Regions from separate parts of the Clostridium sp. CM039 genome, predicted to be linked through region 1. Evidence: a T-box and tRNA genes for the amino acid it is inferred to sense, from the RefSeq annotation. Region 1 holds a T-box; the other holds one or more tRNA genes.
The links. A T-box is a leader RNA that pairs with one kind of tRNA and senses whether it is charged. The one in region 1 lies ahead of thrS (threonine--tRNA ligase), so its partner is inferred to be a tRNA-Thr.

Region 1 (9,969 bases):
TTGTATACACACGCCTATTGGTAGAATTATACACACAGGTGACTTTAAGATAGACTATACTCCAATTGATGGAGAAGTTATCGATTTAGAGCGATTTGCAAAATTAGGTGGGCAAGGAGTACTACTACTAATGGCTGATAGTACTAATGTAGAACGCCCTGGATTTACTATATCTGAAAAAGTAATTGGAGAAACTCTAAATAAAATATTTTATAAGGCAGAAGGCAGAGTAATAGTAGCTTCATTTGCATCAAATATTCATAGAATACAACAAATTGCTAATGCTGCAGTTTCGAATGGAAGAAAAATAGCATTTAGTGGAAGAAGTATGGAGAGGATTTCTGAAGTAGCTATGAATCTCGGATATTTACATATACCGCCGGAAGCTATAATTACTGTATCAGATCTTCATAATTACCCTGATGATAAGGTAACAATAGTAACTACTGGTAGTCAAGGTGAACCGCTAGCTGCATTAACAAGAATGGCATCATCAACTCATAGAAGTATCCAAATACAAAAAGGTGATTTGATTATTTTATCTGCATCTCCTATTCCAGGGAATGAAAAGTTCATATACAATGTTATAAATGAACTATTCAAAAAGGGAGCTAATGTAATATATAATACTACAGAGGAAATTCATGTTTCCGGGCATGCGTGTCAAGAGGAATTAAAATTAATCCATACGCTAGTTCGTCCTAAATATTTTATGCCAGTTCATGGTGAATATAGACATCTTAAACAACATGCGTTGCTTGCAGAGAAATTAGGAATGGATTCTGAAAAGATTTTTATTGCAGAAACAGGACAAATATTAGAAGTATCCCCAAGCGAATGTAGAATAGCAGGAAGAGTTCAAACGGGAGCCGTAATGGTAGATGGACTTGGAGTAGGGGACGTTGGGAATATCGTTCTTCGAGATAGAAAGCATTTAGCAGAAGAAGGTATACTTACCGTGGTAGTTACTATAGAAAGAGAAACTTATAGTATAGTAGCAGGACCAGATATAATAACTAGAGGGTTTGTATATATGAAAGAATCCAATGAACTTATTAATGAGGCCAGAGACATTGTGAGAAAAGAATTAGAACAGTGCTTAAATAATAAGATTAAAGAGTGGGTAGTAATAAAAGCTAGTATCAGAAACGCTTTAGGCCAGTTCTTATATATAAAAACTAAGAGAAGACCTATAATTATACCAATAATAATGGAAATTTAAGAAAACTAAATTTTTATGTTCTTTATTTTTAACGATATTTCACAAGGAAGTCGCCCACTTTTATAAGTGGGCGTATAAATCTCCTTTTGAAGTCGTTAATTCAGCTCCGTTGCAGCTGTTCAGCTTCGCAGGAGATGATTTAAATAAGTAAAAAAGTATGTATTATAATAATACATACTTTTTTTTATATACTTTTTGTTAAAGTCGAATAAAATGTTGACAGATTGCAAATACTTGGATATAGTATAAAGGTAAATGCAAATCATTTGCAACAAGCAACAATAATATAACAGCACTACAGGTGAAGGTTTAAGGAGTGAAAAAATATTGAGAAAAATTATTAATGCCATACTTTTAACATGTATGATAGGTACATTAGTTGGGTGTTCAAATGCTACAACCAGTAAGCAAAGTGACCAGTCAAAACTACAAGTGGTAGTGTCTTTTAATCCATTAAAGGGATTTGTGCAGGCTATTGGAAAAGATAAAGTAGAAGTGAGAACAATAGTACCGGAAGGTTCTGAACCACATGAATTTGAACCGAAAATAAAGGATATGGAAAACATAAGTAAAGCTAGTTTGTTCGTCTATACGGGATTTGGAATGGAATCCTGGGTAGATAAAACTTTAACGGCTATAGATAATAAAAATTTAGTTGTAGTTGATTCATCTATTGGGGTAAATCCAATAAAAAACGAGGGCGAAAAAATTAAGGAGTATGGTCAATATGATCCACATATATGGCTGAGTCTAAGAGAAGCGAAAATTCAAACTAAAAACATAAAAGAAGCATTAGTTAAGGCTGATCCAAAAAATAAAGATTTTTATGAGAAAAATTTCCAAGAATTATCAGGTGAACTTGATAAGCTTTATAACGAATATAAAGTAAAATTTGATGCGGTAACAAATAAGAATTTTGTTACAAGTCATGCTGCTTTTGGGTATTTGTGCAGAGATTTTGGTTTAAAGCAAAACAGTGTAGAAGGTGTATTTGCAGGAGGTGAGCCTACCCCTCAAAAATTAAAGGAGATAATAGATTTTTCCAAGAAAAATAAAATAAAAGTTATTTTTATGGAAGAACTTGCAAGTGGAAGAGTATCTGAAGCCATTGCAAAAGATTCAGGTGCTAAGGTGCAAAAAATATACACAATAGAAAGTAATGAAGGAAATAAAACATATATAGAGAGTATGAAAGAAAATCTATCCAATATATATAATAGCTTAAAATAATAATTAACCCCATCTTAGATTAATTAAGGTGGGGTTAATTAATTTTAATTTCTTAATGTTATCAGCAGATAACCTTATATACTATTTGATGTCTATAGTCTATTGTTTGTTCCTATTGTATAATTAAACTAACAAGAATTTAATATATAATTACAAAATTCACTGTTTGAAAAGTAGCACCTTTTATTGTAGAAGTTATGAACAAAAGCTCTAGTAAAAGGTCAGGCATAGAAAAGCTTGCAGGGGAATTAGAAATAAAGCCACATGAAATTATATGCATAGGGGCTTTAGGGAATGATAAACAAATGATTGGGTATGTAGGACTTGGAGTGGTAATGGGGAATGCCTTTGTGGAAATTAAAAAAAACGCTGATTATGTGATAATTGATCAGTTCTATCTTGGGATAGACAAGTTCTATCAAAAATAATATGAGCTACATTATGTATACATTATATATAGTAAGGTGGAGATACTATGTTTGCAGAGGAAATTGTAGAAAAGACAAACGTAGAGCTTACATAAAATGAAAGCGGGGTATAAATCTATGAAAAAAATAAACTTTGCGATAATAGGATATGGTGGTATAGCAAAAACTCACTTATTAGCAGTTTACGACGCTAACGTAAGGTTTTCACTCCCTTATGAGTTAAATTTAACACATATTGTAACTAGAAAGCCTACAAACATACCCATAAGTTGTGTGAGAAATGTTACGGACATTGAAGAGGTCCTTAAGGATGAACAAGTTCATTTTATAGATATATGTACCCCGAATGATTCACATTTTGATATTGTAAAAAAAGCAGCTGCGTATGGAAAAGCTATTTACTGTGAAAAGCCTCTAGCAACGAATATTTTTGATGCTATGGAAATGGAGAGACTTGTTAAGAAAAATAATATAATAAATTCTGTAGCCTTAGTTTATAGATTTATGCCCGCTCTCTCTCTATTAAAAAGAGAACTTGAAAAAGAGACCATAGGGAAGATTATAGATTTTAAAGTTAGAACTTATCATGACAGTTATTTAAATGAAAAGAAAAAGGGCACTTGGAGAACTGGGAAAAATTCTGGCGGAGGAGCACTACTGGATTTAGGTGTTCATTTAATTGACATGATACAATTTACTATGGGAGATATAGAAGAAGTAGAAGCGAAGACTAGGATTTATTTTAAGGAAAGAGCAGAGGTTGATGAAATTGCAAATTGTGATTTTACATTAAAAGATGGAACTTTCGGAAGTCTAGAGGTTTCAAGAGTATTTACTGAAAGAGAACAAACAGATGATTTCGTAGTTTATGGTAGCAAAGGTAGTATAAAAATTAATTTTAATAATCCTTATGAAATTGAAATATATAGATATGAAAGTAGCTCAACAGAAATTAAAAATGTAGCATCAGGAGATAGTCTATTAAAATATTATGCTGACAAAAGGAACTCCCTAGGATTTTTCCAAAATTGTCATACAGCTTCACTTATAAATTTTGCTAATAAAATTTATAATAATTGCAGCGATGGCATTGATGGCGATTTCTCAGATGCATTAAAATGCCAGAGAATAATTGATAAGGTGTATGGGAGATAGGCATTAAACCACTATAAACAAAACGGGATACTTAAAAAGCATAACATTTAATACCGCGCTACGTAGAAAAAAAACTGTTTTTGTGATATATTTATTAGCATATAGGTAAGACTTACAAGGTATGTGAGGTATACAAGGTATGATAAGCATACAAGATATGATTAGCATAAAGTATGCTAGATTAAAAGGAAGGTGTCAAATATGGAAAATAAAACGACTTCATCAAATTTTATAAGAAATATTGTTAAGGAAGATATAGAAAGCGGAAAACACAAAAAAATAATTACTCGTTTTCCACCAGAGCCAAACGGATATTTGCATATTGGGCATGCAAAGTCAATTATTTTAAATTTTGAATTAGCAGATGAATTTAAAGGTAAGACAAACTTACGTTTTGATGATACTAACCCAGCAAAAGAAGACAAAGAGTACGTTAAATCTATAGAAGAAGATGTAAAATGGCTTGGATTCAAGTGGGATGATTTATTTTTTGCATCAAACTATTTTGATGAAATGTATAAACGTGCTGTATTATTAATAAAAAAGAATATGGCTTATGTGTGCGATCTTACAGCTGAGGAAATGAAAGAGTACAGAGGTACTTTAAGAGAGCCAGGTAAAGAAAGTCCATACAAAAATAGAACTGTGGAAGAGAACCTAGATCTATTTGACCGTATGAGAAAAGGTGAATTCGTTGATGGATCTAAGGTTCTAAGAGCTAAAATTAATATGAGTTCTCCTAATATAAACATGAGAGATCCAATAATTTATCGTATATCTCATGCGGTGCATCATAATACAGGAGATAAATGGTGTATTTATCCTATGTATGATTATGCGCATCCAATAGAAGATGCAATTGAGGGTATTACACATTCGATTTGTACTTTAGAATTTGAAGACCATCGTCCATTATATGATTGGGTAGTAAATCAATGCGAAATGGAAAGTAAGCCAAGACAAATAGAGTTCGCAAGATTAAATATAACAAATACAGTAATGAGTAAAAGAAATCTTAAGCAATTAGTAGACGAAGGAATTGTAGATGCTTGGGATGACCCACGTATGCCAACTATAGCAGGACTAAGGCGTCGTGGCTACACACCAGAAGCTATACGCAATTTTTGCAGAGAAATTGGCGTTGCAAAAGGTAACAGCACTGTAGATGGACAAATGCTAGAGCACTTTATAAGAGAAGATTTAAGTCCAAAGGCGCTTAGAACTATGGCAGTTTTAAGACCATTAAAAGTAGTTATTACAAATTACCCAGAAGCTCAAGTGGAAATGCTTGAAATTGAGAATAATCAAGAAAATCCAGAAATGGGAACTCGCCAAGTCTCATTCTCAAGAGAAATATATATAGAACGAGAAGATTTCATGGAAAATCCACCTAAGAAATACTTTAGATTGTTCATAGGTAACGAAGTAAGGCTTAAGGGAGCATACTTTATAAAATGTAATGAAATGATTAAAGATGCTGACGGAAATATATGTGAAATTCATTGTACTTATGACCCAGAGACTAAGAGTGGTAGTGGATTTACAGGGAGAAAAGTTAAAGGAACAATTCACTTTGTAGATGTAGTAAATGCAGTGCCTGCAGAATTTAGGTTATATGAGCCTTTAATTTTAGATGAGAAGCAAGAAGAAGGAAAAACTTTCATAGATCAAATAAATCCGGATTCTATAGAAATATTACAAGGGTTTATAGAACCAAATATGAAGAATTCAAAACCACAAGATAAATTTCAATTCTTCAGACATGGATATTTTAATGTAGATTCTAGATACACAACCGATGATAAAATAGTGTTTAACAGAATAGCATCTTTAAAAAGTTCATTTAAAATTAATAAATAAAAGTTAATAAAAAAAGCAAGTACAAGATTTTATCCTGTACTTGCTTTTTTTAATTATAATAGTTTAGTTTCTATTTCTTCTTTAATTCTTGAAATAAATGAGTCTAAAGAAGTTGCACCTTCATCACCATTTTTGCGGCTTCTAACAGAGACTTCATTTAGTTCTGCCTCTTTTTCACCAACTATTAATAGGAAAGGGGCTCTTTCATTACGAGCTTCACGAATCTTGTAGCCAATTTTTTCTGCTCTAAAGTCTGCAGAGGATCTGATTCTTGATTCCTTAAGCTTTGCAACTACCTTTTCTGCATAATCATGATATTTTTCAGAAATAGGTAATACCTTAACTTGTAGTGGTGCAAGCCAAGTTGGGAAGGCACCAGCATATTTTTCTATAAGCATTGCAAGTGTTCGCTCATAGCAACCAATAGAAGTTCTATGGATAACATATGGACGCTTTTTAACTCCATCTTTATCAATATAAGTCATGTCAAATCTATCTGGCAGTGCGAAGTCAATTTGCACTGTAATTATAGTATCTTCTTTACCATGAACATTTTTGAATTGAAGGTCAAGCTTAGGACCGTAGAAAGCAGCTTCACCAATAGCTGTTTTATAATTTATTCCTAAGTGATCTAGTATATCTTTCATCTTCGATTCAGTTTCTGCCCAAGCCTCAGGGTTGTTAATATACTTATCTTTATTTTTTGGATCCCATTTAGAGAATCTGTAAGTAATATCATTTTCGATTCCAAGTGTTTTCATTACATAGTTAATTAAATTTATAACATCTTTAAATTCTTCTTCTAATTGCTCAGGGGTAACAACTAAATGACCCTCTGAAATAGTGAACTGACGTACTCTCATAAGACCATGCATTTCACCGGAAGATTCATTTCTAAATAAAGTTGAAGTCTCCCCATATCTAATTGGAAGGTCACGATAACTCTTTTGATCTGCATTATAAATTGTAAATTGGAATGGGCATGTCATTGGGCGAAGTGCCATGACTTCCTCATTTTTAGATTCATCACCAAGGACAAACATTCCATCTTTATAATGATCCCAGTGACCAGACATTTTATATAAATCGCTCTTAGCCATAAGAGGAGTCTTAGTTAAAACATAACCTCTTTTTTCTTCCTCATCTTCAACAAAACGTTGTAATAATTGGATTACCCTTGCGCCATTAGGCATAAGTAGAGGCAAACCTTGACCTATAACATCTGATGTTGTAAAGAATTTTAGTTCACGGCCAAGCTTGTTATGGTCTCTTTTTTTAGCATCTTCCATCTTCTCTATATGAGCATCTAAATCGGATTTTTTAGTGAAGGCAGTTCCGTATATACGGCTAAGCATCTTGTTTTTCTCGTTACCTCTCCAGTAAGCTCCTGCAACTTGAGTAAGTTTAAATGCCTTTACATACTTTGTAGACATTAAATGTGGTCCCGCACAAAGATCTGTAAATTCGCCATGTTTGTAGAATGATAATTTTGCGTCAACTGGTAGGTCTTCAATTAATTGAACTTTGAAATTTTCATCTCTTTCTTCCATAAAAGCAATAGCTTCATCTCTTTCAAGCTCGAATCTTTCTATTGGAAGATCTTCTTTAACAATCTTTTTCATTTCTACTTCGATTTGTTTAATTTCATCTGCTGAGAAAGAATCTTGTTTATCAAAATCATAGTAGAAACCCCCATCTATAGCAGGTCCGATGGCAAGTTTTGTACTAGGGAACAATCTCTTTACTGCTTGAGCTAAAATATGAGTAGCACTATGCCTAAAGGCTTTTTTACCTTCTTCGCTATCAAAGGTTAATATACTAACATCGCAGTCCTTAGTGATTTTATAACGTAAATCTACGATTTCATCATTAACCATTCCAGCACAAGCAACTCGTGCAAGGCCCTCACTAATATCTTTCGCAATTTCAATTACAGTCATTTCAGATTCATAAGTTTTAATTGAACCATCTTTTAATTTAATGTTTATCATATGTATTGCTCCTTTCTTTTATCTTATAGGGTTAAGTCATATTTGAGAAATAACACTAGCATAAATATTATGCACAATTCTTTAAACCTATATTTTTATAAAACAAAAAAAACCCGTCCCAATTCTAATTATAGAATTGGGACGAGATTATAATTTCCCGCGGTTCCACCCAAATTGTTTATAAAATAAACCACTTAATAATTATAACGGAATTACCGGACTTTATTGAAGTCACTCAGAGGCAGTCTTCAGCCAATTTCATTTAAGAATACTTCCAGCTAAGGTATCCTTTCTCTGTAAATGTGCCATGGCTTACTTTTCTCTTCGTAGAATTAAATTATTATATTTATATTAATTATAGCACTTGCACTAAAGATGTCAAGGTAGCAAATAAAGTTATTTAGGCGTTTTCAACAAAATAAATAGTAGGTAAGATTTTCTATTTTACTACTTTAAATTGTGGTGGATAAGTATTTTCAGAGAGTACATCAAAGATGAAACCTTGATTTGTAAGACCCTCAATAATTTCAGGTAAGGCTTCAACTGTTGTGGTTTTTGGATTTAAATCATGCATTAATATAATGGCGTGTTTAGTCCGACTAGATTGAGTTAAAACTGATTCTATAATCTTATGTTTGTGCTGACAAAAAGCGGAAGCATCACTAGAATCAACATTCCAATCAAAGTATTTATAACCATCCTTATTCATTTCACTAATTACAGTGCTCATTATTTCCATGCCACCGTAACTGTGACTAATAGTATTATTAGAGCCACCAGGATATCTTAAAATATGACTAGGCTTTTTACCTGTAATTTCAGTAAGGAACGAATCTAATTTTTTTACGTCTTTTTTAAAATTATCTGGCGATGCATAAATACTATTATAATCATGACTGTAAGTGTGATTAGCTAAAGTGTGCCCATCGTCAGAAATTTGTTTATACAAAAATCTTGATTCAGGGTGACCATTTACAAAAAAAGTAGCCTTAATATTATATTTTTTTAGGACTTTTAAAATTTGTAAAGTGTTGCTAGATACCCCGTCATCGAAGGTTAAATAAGCTATTTTAGTATTATCTAATTTGGATTTATATAAGACTTCATCCTTTTTGATAGTACTTTCGAGGATCTTATTTTGTGATTTTAACTTCTTATTGTCCTCATGAATCTGAGCTATTTGATGCGACAATAAACTATGTTGATGTTCACTTGAAACTACGGTTACTTGGCTAACTGCGACTCCTAAAAACGAAGTAATGCATAAAGTAAAAATAGAAATTTTTACTATTAGGAATTTTAATGAGTGCTTTTTTTCTATGATTGAAATTCTCATAGTAATACCTTCCTTTTTTATATTCATGTACATATATTATCTATATCAATTTGTAATAGGTTTAACGACATTTCAGAAGGAAGTCTCCAACTTCTATAAGTGGGAGTTACATCCCCCGAACACACAGAGAACTTCAGTGGAAGTATAAAGCTCCTTCTGAGGTCGTTAATACTTCAGCTCCGAAGGAGATGATTTAAACCTATTAACTTTTTCTGAAACGCTAGAAGCTGTTTCAATCAATTGATAATTTGTCTTTGTTAAAGTCTGATTTTCACCTTTTAGAGAATCAAATTCGATTCTTAAAGATTCAATTTTGAGTTTATTAGCATTTATTTTACTGTTATTAAAGAAATAAAAAAATATTGAATTTAAAAATAGGGCACTAACAAGCATTATGGAAATAATATTTTTCTTTTTCATTCTTACTCTCCTTCCTTGTAAAACTTACCAATCGACAATATTATACACTGCAATGTGTTATAACTCAACTTCTGCATTAATAAATAATGGGTTTTTTTAATAAATAAGGTAATGTTTTTGCAGACAAAGTGGGGGACGGTTAACAATTATTAATATAATTGTTAACCGTTTTGTCAGGTTTCACGAGAAGTTTATTTTATGTAATGTTTCCCAATTGCATAAAAATGGACAATTTTCATAACAAATACATAAAACTGTGGTATATTTCTTAGGAAGTTATAAATTCTAAACAAATGAAGGGGATGTACTAATGAAGAATGCATTAAG
Region 2 (9,969 bases), 320 kb from region 1:
AGATTTTATAACATAAAAACCTTCAATCCTATCACCTTTCTTCATTCCACTTATCTTCTTCATTTCCATATTTATCTCCTTATATTGTAATAAACTTATTATATCTAATACATTATGCCGATACAAGTGCTTAATATCTCTATGTCAATCAATTAAATTACATAACTTTAATATACCTTTTAATTATACATCAATATTGTTTGTAAAATTTAGAAATCCTTAAGTTAAGAAATATTTTTAATTCTTTTTTAATTATTATAAATTGGATATAAAAAATGAATGTATGATTTAATAAAAATCATACATTCATTTTTTATATTAATTATTCCTGGTTTATATTAAATATACTTATTTTACTACTCTTTTTCCTATTATAAAATTACTTTTATAATATCCAGTTAATTCAGATATTTTTACAACATCACCAGTTTTGGGAGATTGTATAAATTTATTATTACCAATATATATTCCCCCGTGAGATGCTTGGGAAGGCGATGCTGGATTTGTCCTAAAGAATACTAAATCACCTTTTTGGAGACTATTTATATTAACTGAGGTACCTATATTTATTTGGTCCATAGTCGTTCTAGGTAAATTTATACCTATGTTTTTATAAGCATATTGTATAAGACCTGAACAATCAAAACCCCCACTTACATATTTGCCATTAGAATTAAACTTCGCTGGTGTTGTACCACCCCATAAGTATGGCATTCCTAAAAACGTGTTTAACTGCGAGATTAAACTCTCTATGTTTTTTGTTGCAGTACCTTGTTGTCCATTTGAGTCATTTTCTATGACATCACCTCTACTTGGAGTGTCATTACCTAGGCTTACGTATGTTTTAGCTATATATCCCCATTGTCCATTATACTTGATTTTATAAAAATCATTTTGTGTTCCATACAAATCCACTTTTGCATTTATTTTTATTGTGCCCATGATATTATTACCCATAGACGCCGTTTTTCTTACATTTAAACTTGATGCTGTAATATTACCAATTCCAGTAATCACACTGCTTGTACTATCTGTGTTTGAATCCTGTGCTGTTGTAGCTTTCACATATTGCTCACTTACATAACCTGTTTTGCCACCATAATTTATCTTACAAAAACCATTTGATTTTTCATACATTGTCACTTTAGTTCCGCGTGTAATAACATTAGCAACAGAATAATTTATCCCGAATCCTGTTCTTACATTTAAATAATCTGTTGTTACTGTTCCTGACGTCCCCGCTCCATTTGTTGTACTCGTAGAACCAGACGTATTTGCCGATATTTTTATATATGAGCTATGTACATATCCAGTTTGTCCTTTATAATTTATTTTATAGAATTCCCCTTCTTTACCAAGTGTCTCTACCTTCGCATTTCTCGCAAGAGAAGATATAATTGATGATGAAATTGATGATTTTTGCCTGACATATAATGAACTTGCAGTCACCGTTCCATTATCAGCGAACACAACATGTGAACCCGCCATAGTTAATAACATTGCTATAAAAGCTACTCTTTTTTTCATATGCTTACCTCCTATATTTTAAATGAATATGAATTATCGAAATATGTAAATTATTTCTAATGTAAATGTTTTATTTTTTTCTCCTAGAGTTTTACTTGCATTTTTAGTCTCTGCAATATTTTCCAGGAAATATTTTGAGAATTTAGCTTGTCTACTTATTATAACTAGTACTATTCATATTTTTACATCAATCTTCCCCTTTAATTTAAGACTAATACCAATGTCACAAATTTTTCCTTTTTTTTGTACAATACCATTGTAACAGAAAGTAATAATTTTTTATATACATATAATTTATAAAAAACCACTGATTTTCATGACTTTTACCTGTATTCCACTTATTAAATCAAATAAAACGAGGATATAATTATACAAATAATCTTTATATTTCTCAATTCAATTACGTGGTAATATTTGTTAAAATGTATTATAATTATTATTGTGTTACAACATTCTATTTAGCATCTATGAGCTTATTTTATGTAACACGAATCTTGCGAGGTGATAATTATGCCCAGAGGAAGAAAGAAAATTGAAAATTCTAAAAGTGAATTGATTCATGTGAGAATAAGTGAAGAACTATCAAATGCCCTAAAAAGTTTTTGCAAGGCAAGTAATATAAATAAAAGTGAAGGAATAAGACTCCTCCTTGAAAGTATTCTGAAATAAATGCTACACTAAAAAAGTAGTTAAGATATAACTCTCAACTACTTTTTTACTATCCTTTTAAATTATAATCCTCGGTGCTTCAACAGCTCCGAAGGAGCTGCATTAACGACTTCAGAAGTAAATTTATACTCCCGCTGAAGTTTTCTCTTTGTCATGGTAATCAACTCCCATTTATGGGAATATGAGAATTTTCTTCTGAAATATCGTTAAAAGTTCTTGCCACAAGCAACAATTCGTTTGTTACCTTTTATTAATTTACTTTTATCTACTCCAACTTTCACTTTTATCTTTTTCATTTATATTCAACCTCACCTTATATATAATTACACTTCTAGTGCTAATAAAACACGATTGTTTCCTCTTATTTGTTCTGTCTATCAGTATTATTACCCAATATATGTAATATTAATCAATCCGTTAAATATAAAAGCCTGGAGATAGATTTCTCTACCCCCAAGCTACGTTTTACTATATTTCTATTCATACTATGCCACTTTATAACTCACCGTCTGTCTACTTTTGCTCTGCTGAACGTACAAAAAAGCACCAGCAGTTATGCCAGTGCTAAAAAATATTTGTTTCCATATTACAAACTTGGAGCTGAAAAAGGGGATCGAACCCTCGACCTACGCGTTACGAGTGCGTTACTCTACCAACTGAGCTATTTCAGCATATACAAAACAATTTAAACTAATACCTATACATGTTTTTATTTAGTTGCAACCCATTTATATCTTTAAATGAATTAGTAGCAATCAAAATAATATCAACTAACACCCATATTCCAAAACCACCAAAGGTTAAAATCATTAAAATTCCCGTACCTATTTTACCTACATAAAATCTATGAATACCAAATGCCCCAACAAAAATACACAGCAATAAAGCAACTAACCAGTTTTTTTCACTAATAATCCGTTCACCAGTCGTATTAGGTTGAATTAATAAATTAATCCCACATATTTTACAAAAATTAGAGCTATCTTCGTTTTGAGATCCACAACTAGGACAGAACATTAGATCACCCTTTTTAGCTTATTTTGAATGCCTTTCTTACATTTTATCATATATGGTATCATTTTACTATATGTATGGGCTAAGTGTTTTTAAAATAATTATGATTCTTAAAGTAAAAAGGAGTGACGAAAACGCCACTCCAAGCTATAACGACATATCTTTCACACAATTAAGTTTTTTCATATACTCACTTTCAACAGAATCTATATCCCTCTCATTTGATTTTTTGACAATAACTTCATCGTTAATTTGTGGAATTGAATTTGGCATAGCACCTTTAAAAAGCTCTCCAACTATATTACCTATATAATTTTTAACTTCAGGGTTATCTAAAATATTTGCAATATCTACTGTATCTAGCTTCTTAACTTTGTTGCCGTAGTCCCTGTAAAATCTCAGAGCCTGCTTTATAAGTTTAGAATTATTAATACCTTTCTTCTCCATATTGCTCACATAATTAATTAAGTCTTTATCTGTTTCCTCTCCTAGATTTGATGATACAGTTTTACGGAGTGCTCCCATAATTATTGACCTGCTACTGTAGTTGCAGCAACTTCTTTATTTCCATCTAAGTATTCAAGTACTAGCAATTCTTTATATCTTTCAGCGAACAGTATAGAATTTGCACATTGAGGGTTTTTATTATCTATGAGCTTTGGCTCAGTTTTTATGAACTCTGTTTGTAAATATTCTAGTAGTAACTTTGCAGGTCCACCTATTATTCTTATATCTTTACAAGTATTTGGTTTAAAAGAGCTATTAATTGAACTTATTGCTTTCTCCACATATGGTTTTAATACTAAATCTTTAATGTCTTTTAATACATTTGCTTCCCCAAAAGGTAGTTCGTCATCTTCTAAATATTCGATAGCATCTGATATATCATAATTACCATCAGATCCGTCAGCAGAGTTGAACTTAGTGAGTAATGCTTCTATTGTTGGCTCAAACCCATGTTGTGCAAAACTACTAGCCTTAGTCATCCCAAGCACCTTGTTACCAAATTCATCTTTCTCATATTTCCAATGAGATACATCTAAAGTACCACCACCAAAGTCAAGTAATAACATTGGATAAGTAAATGTTTCCATGGTTTCAGCACTTAATGTACCTCCTTGTTTAAATACTTGTACATCTATTATTTCTATATCATATGTTATATTATTTATTGTTATAGATTGTTTTTCCATCTTCTTTATTTCATTTTTAAGTGGAATACTATGGTCTATATAATATTCTGCGGGAAGTCCCACAGCGAGTCTTACCTTTATTTTAGTTTCCCCCTTAAAACTTAGTGCAATAGCGTTAAGCAGGTTTAACTTATAATGATCGGACATGTATTTGTTAGATTCCATGTTAAGCTTGCCTTCTTTATTACCTACGGTGTATAACTTTCCATTCCAAGTGATGTTACTTATTCCAGTAGCCCTAGAACCATGCTTGCTTACGGCAGACACCCTACTAGCAAAAGTTACATTGGTACTTGTTTTTGTAAATGTATTTCCTATGTCAACAGTTAGTACAGATTCTAACGCTTTCTTTAATATAGGATATTTTTTTGATATCTCTGTTAAGTTCATTTATTTTCCCTCCTAAATTTTTCTAATTGTTCCTTATCGGTATATATTCTATATTATGTATTAATATCCTTCTTTTGTAATGAAATATTTATAAATATATTTATTAACCTATTTATAGATGTTTATCTACATACTTGTAAATATATAGATATATATATTTATATATCTACAAATGTAAACATATATATATCTACATTAAAGAAATGTCCTTAATAGCTCACTATTCATATCAACGTCTCCCACACTATATATACATAAATAAAAATAGGATAACAAAATTTTATAAATTTTGTTATCCTATCATAATTTATCTAGATTAATAGATAAATCTACTTTAGTGTATTCTTACTCTCTATGAATTACATCAAGTCTTGCAAATTTACTGAATTGGCCTATCCATGCAAGTTTTACTGTGCCTATAGGACCATTTCTTTGTTTTGCTATTATAAGCTCTGCTACATTTTTATCTTCCGTTTCCTCATTATAATACTCATCTCTGTATAAGAACATAACAAGGTCAGCATCCTGCTCAATAGACCCTGACTCTCTAAGATCAGATAACATAGGCCTATGGTCAGTTCTTTGCTCTGGAGCACGTGATAGCTGTGATAATGCTATAACAGGGCACTGCATCTCCTTTGCAAGAGCTTTAATAGATCTTGATATTTCTGATACTTCTTGCTGTCTGCTTTCTGTATTGCTACCAGTCATAAGTTGAAGATAATCTATAACTATCAGATCTATGCCATGCTCCATTTTTAATTTTCTACATTTTGAACGCATATCCATAACAGAAGTTCCTGCTGTATCATCAATGAATATTTTAGCAGCAGCAAGCGGTCCGGATGCTTTCGCTATGTTTTCCCAGTCCCTATCTTCCAAATCACCATGTCTGAGCTTTGACATGTCAACATTTGCTTCTGAACAAAGCAGTTTATAAGAAAGTTGTTCCTTAGACATTTCCAGGGAGAATACAGCTACACTTTTCCCTTGCCTAAGAGCTGCATACTCTGCTAAATTTAGTGCAAAGGTAGTTTTGCCCATAGACGGCCTTGCAGCGATAAGAATCATATCACCCTTTTGAAATCCAGCGGTTTTATCATCAAGTTCTGGGAACCCACTAGATATTCCTGTTGTTTCCCCTTTATTATTAAATATTCTTTCTATTTCTAAGAACCCTCGCTCTAGAACCGTGTTCATTGGTTCAAAGTCACCCGCATTTTTTTTCTGTGATATGTTAAATACTTTTTGCTCTGCAAGATCCATTACAGCTTCTACATCATCTTGCTTATTATAACAATTTTCCATAATCTCAGTAGAAGCTCTAATAAGTTTTCTTAAAGTAGATTTATCTTCTACAATCTTTATGTACGAACTTAAATTAGCTGTGGAGGGTATTGAGTTACTTATCTCTGAAATATAAGTAATTCCCCCTGATGCTTCTAACTTTTCAGAAGAACGTAAATGCTCGAGTAAAGTAATCATGTCAATAGGCGTGTCTTTTTGATATAAATCAAAAATAGCGCTAAATATACCTTTATGGGAATCTCTGTAAAAATCATCACTTTTTAAAACTTCTACTACTCGTGATATCGCGGTTTTATCTATAAGCATTGATCCAATAACTGATTGTTCTGCTTCTAAATTATAGGGTAAACTTCTAAGAGGTGTATCCATTTTTTTATCTCCCCTAAAGTAATGTTTTATGCCCTGCTAAAAATACATCACCGCAGGTGATGATTTAACAGGGCCATTAATTATAGTTAATTTATTTTATTTCAAACACTAATTTCATTAGCTCTTCAATGTTTGATGATGTTTTTATTTCAATATCTTTAAGGTCAATAGGAACTTCCTTTTCATTATCACTCGGAACTATAACTAGCTTAATTCCCTTTCTTCTTGCCCCGTAAATTTTTTCAAATATGCCACCTACTGGTTTTATGATACCCCGAAGGGATATCTCTCCAGTTACTGCAACATCCTGTCTTACAGGTTTGTCTAAAAGAGAACTGATTATACATACAGTTATAGCGGCTCCAGCCGATGGTCCATCAATTTTACCTCCACCTACTATATTTACATGTATGTCATAATCCTTAATATCTTTATTTGTTGTTTTTCTTATTACGGATGCAGCATTAAACACTGAGTCCTTAGCCATGCTTCCAGCAGTATCATTAAATCTTACTTGACCTTTACCTTTTTCCTTGGCTTCAAATACTGATGTTTCTATTTCTATAGTTGATCCTATATATCCTGATACCCCAAGTCCATATATGTGGCCAACTTCAGATTTAACTTCTTTATCTAATTCCTCATAGGGAGATAGTCTACTTATAGATATAATATCTAACAAGTCCTTAACCTCAATTTCAACTTGAGACGCATCCACTGATTTTCTATTATGCAGTACAAATCCATAAGCATCTGCTAAAATGTTTATAGCTTTTCTTCCTTCAATAGTATATCTACCAATAGTTTTCGCAACGCCATCTCCTATTTTAACTCCTAATTTATTCGCAGCATTTACCACTATATTTTCTATATCCATAGCAGTTAATGGTTCAAAATAAACTTCAGTACATCTTGATCTTAATGCCGGATTTATTTCTGATGGTTCCTTGGTAGTAGCTCCTATTAAAACAAAATCTGCTGGAGCACCTTTATCAAATAAATATTTTATATATTTAGGTGTGTTTTCGTCTTCAGGATCATAATAAGATGATGAAAACTCAACTCTTTTATCCTCTAACACTTTAAGTAATTTATTTTGAAGTATACTATCGAGTTCACCTATTTCATCAATAAATAGTACTCCGCCATGAGCCTCTGTTACAAGACCTGTTTTTGGCTCTGGAATCCCACCCTCAGCTAGATCTCTTTTACTTCCCTGATATATCGGGTCATGTACAGATCCTAAAAGTGGATTTGTTATTTCTCTTGGATCCCACCGTAGTGTTGTACCATCCACTTCTACAAATTTAGCATCTTTATGGTAAATTGTATAACTTAGCTTTTTAGCTTCCTCAAGAGCAAGCCTCGCCGCAGTAGTCTTTCCAACTCCTGGTGGCCCATAAAGAATAATGTGTTGAGGATATGGCGATGCCATTTTAGATAACAGAGATTTTATAGCTCTTTCCTGACCAACTATTTCACTAAAACTCTCTGGCCTTAACATAGCTTGTATATTTTTAGTAAGTTTTCTACTATCAAGTTCTTCTAAATCCGCATATTTTTTAAGTGTTTTAGCATTTTCAGGCCCTTTTTGTTTCTTAATTATTCCAAGTCTTACTTCATCAATATACTTATCTTGCTTTTCCATTAGATTTTTTTCTACTTCAGCTTCAATCTTATTTTGCACATATCTTTTAGCTATTTCATCAGTCAACCATTCATTAGTATCATCTAGTGCTTCTTGTATATTTTTTTCATTAGGCACTATCTCTATACCCTTACCATTGCTGATAATTTTATTTAAAGCGAATAACCTTCTATAGATACTTTCACTTTTAATGTGCTTCTGAAGTTTAAATTTTATAGTTTTAGACTTTATAGTGCCTTCATCTAGTACATTCCTCATTATTTCATATAAAACGTCTATTTGTGTGTCCAGAGGTAATGCATCTCTTTCAACCTGTTCTCCAATTTGATTAACTAATAATGTCTTCAAACGTAATCCGCTTTAATAAATATGATTATCATTTATTTACTAAAGCGTTTCCTCCCTTCGGTTTATATAATTATTCCTCACAAACAAGAACTTTTATCTTAGTAGATATTTCTGGATATATTTTAATTTCTACTTCATAAGTTCCTAATAATTTTATTGTATCTGTTACTATTTTCTTTTTATCAATATCTAAATTGCATTGTTTATTTAACGCTATTGCTATATCTTTAGTTGTAATCGCACCAAAAAGTTTTCCATTCTCTCCAGCTTTACCAATTATTTTTATAACTTTATCTTTAAGTTCATTAGCTGATTTCTGTGCATCCTCAATTTCAGATGTTTTCTTTTTTCTTTCAATATCATTTTTTTTATTTAATATGTGCATATTTGAGTCTGTAGCCTCTTTAGCTAATTGCCTAGGAAATAAAAAATTCCTCGCATATCCATCTGCAGCGTTTATCACGTCGCCCTTTTTACCTGTGCCTTTAATATCCTTTAATAATATAACCTTCATTATTTTTCGCCCTCCTTTAAATATTCATCTATAGCTTCATTTAATTTCACCACTACTTCTTCAAGTTTCAGTGAAGTAAATTTCGTACCAGCCATAGTCATATGTCCGCCTCCCCCTAATGTCTCGAGTATTAACTGTACATTTATTTTCCCAAGAGACCTTCCACTAATAAATACTTCATCTCCTGTCTTTACAATAACAAACGACGCTTCGATACCAGTAATATTTAGAAGTTCATCCGCAACTTGGGCAGCTAATACAGTATCCTCTATTAGTTCTGGACAAACGGCTACAGCAATTTCATTTTTAACTTTCGCTGATCTTATAATATCAGCTCTTTTCAAATAAATACTCAAATCATCAGAAAACATTTTTTTAACATCCATAGTATCTGCACCATGACGCCTTAAAAAAGCTGCTGCTTCAAATGTCCTAACTCCCGTTTTAAAAGAGAAATTTTTTGTATCCACACATATTCCTGCCAAAAGACTTACCGCTTCTATATGTTTAAGTTTAGGCTTGTCAACCATATATTGAATCATCTCAGTAACTAATTCAGCAGTAGATGATGCGTAAGTTTCCATATAACTCAGGACTGCCCCTTGTATAAAATCTTGTGACTTTCTATGATGGTCAATTATAACTACTTTTTCTACCTCTTTAACTATTTCTAAATTTTGAACATGACTTTCATTGTGCACATCCACTAATATGATTAGGCTATTTGAATTTTTAACACTTTTAAATTTTTCACTTGTTATAAAAGTATTTTTGTATTCTTCATCTGCAAGTATTATATCCATCATGCTTTTTATACCGCTATTTATTCCTTCGAGAATAATATAGCATTCTTTGTTTGATTTTTTAATAATACTATATAGACCTATAGCCGAGCCTAGACAATCAGGATCAGCATTTTTGTGTCCCATAAGGAAAATTGTGTTACTCTCATTTACTAAATCCATTAATGCATGAGCTATAACTCTTGC

Region 2: it has a tRNA-Thr gene. The T-box ahead of thrS (threonine--tRNA ligase) is inferred to sense a tRNA for this amino acid. The anticodon was not compared.

The regions. Positions count from the first base shown of each region.
Region 1 covers NZ_CM143649.1:3,304,069-3,314,037, forward strand. Annotated here, with positions in the region: gene ACWJJ2_RS15535 (ribonuclease J) at 1-1,222, shown strand, start outside; gene ACWJJ2_RS15540 (metal ABC transporter substrate-binding protein) at 1,547-2,452, shown strand; gene ACWJJ2_RS15545 (HAD family hydrolase) at 2,650-2,880, shown strand; gene ACWJJ2_RS15550 (Gfo/Idh/MocA family protein) at 2,998-4,035, shown strand; gene ACWJJ2_RS15555 (glutamine--tRNA ligase/YqeY domain fusion protein) at 4,237-5,895, shown strand; gene thrS (threonine--tRNA ligase) at 5,949-7,886, opposite strand; T-box leader at 8,021-8,223, opposite strand; gene ACWJJ2_RS15565 (polysaccharide deacetylase family protein) at 8,326-9,222, opposite strand; gene ACWJJ2_RS15570 (hypothetical protein) at 9,388-9,642, opposite strand; gene ACWJJ2_RS15575 (C40 family peptidase) at 9,953-9,969, shown strand, end outside.
Region 2 covers NZ_CM143649.1:2,983,874-2,993,842, reverse strand. Annotated here, with positions in the region: gene ACWJJ2_RS13890 (3'-5' exoribonuclease YhaM family protein) at 1-69, opposite strand, end outside; gene ACWJJ2_RS13885 (C40 family peptidase) at 349-1,527, opposite strand; gene ACWJJ2_RS13880 (CopG family transcriptional regulator) at 2,038-2,196, shown strand; tRNA gene ACWJJ2_RS13875 (tRNA-Thr) at 2,792-2,867, opposite strand; gene ACWJJ2_RS13870 (TM2 domain-containing protein) at 2,887-3,213, opposite strand; gene ACWJJ2_RS13865 (hypothetical protein) at 3,358-3,735, opposite strand; gene ACWJJ2_RS13860 (ParM/StbA family protein) at 3,738-4,793, opposite strand; gene ACWJJ2_RS13855 (replicative DNA helicase) at 5,139-6,470, opposite strand; gene lonC (Lon family ATP-dependent protease) at 6,562-8,466, opposite strand; gene rplI (50S ribosomal protein L9) at 8,537-8,980, opposite strand; gene ACWJJ2_RS13840 (DHH family phosphoesterase) at 8,980-9,969, opposite strand, start outside.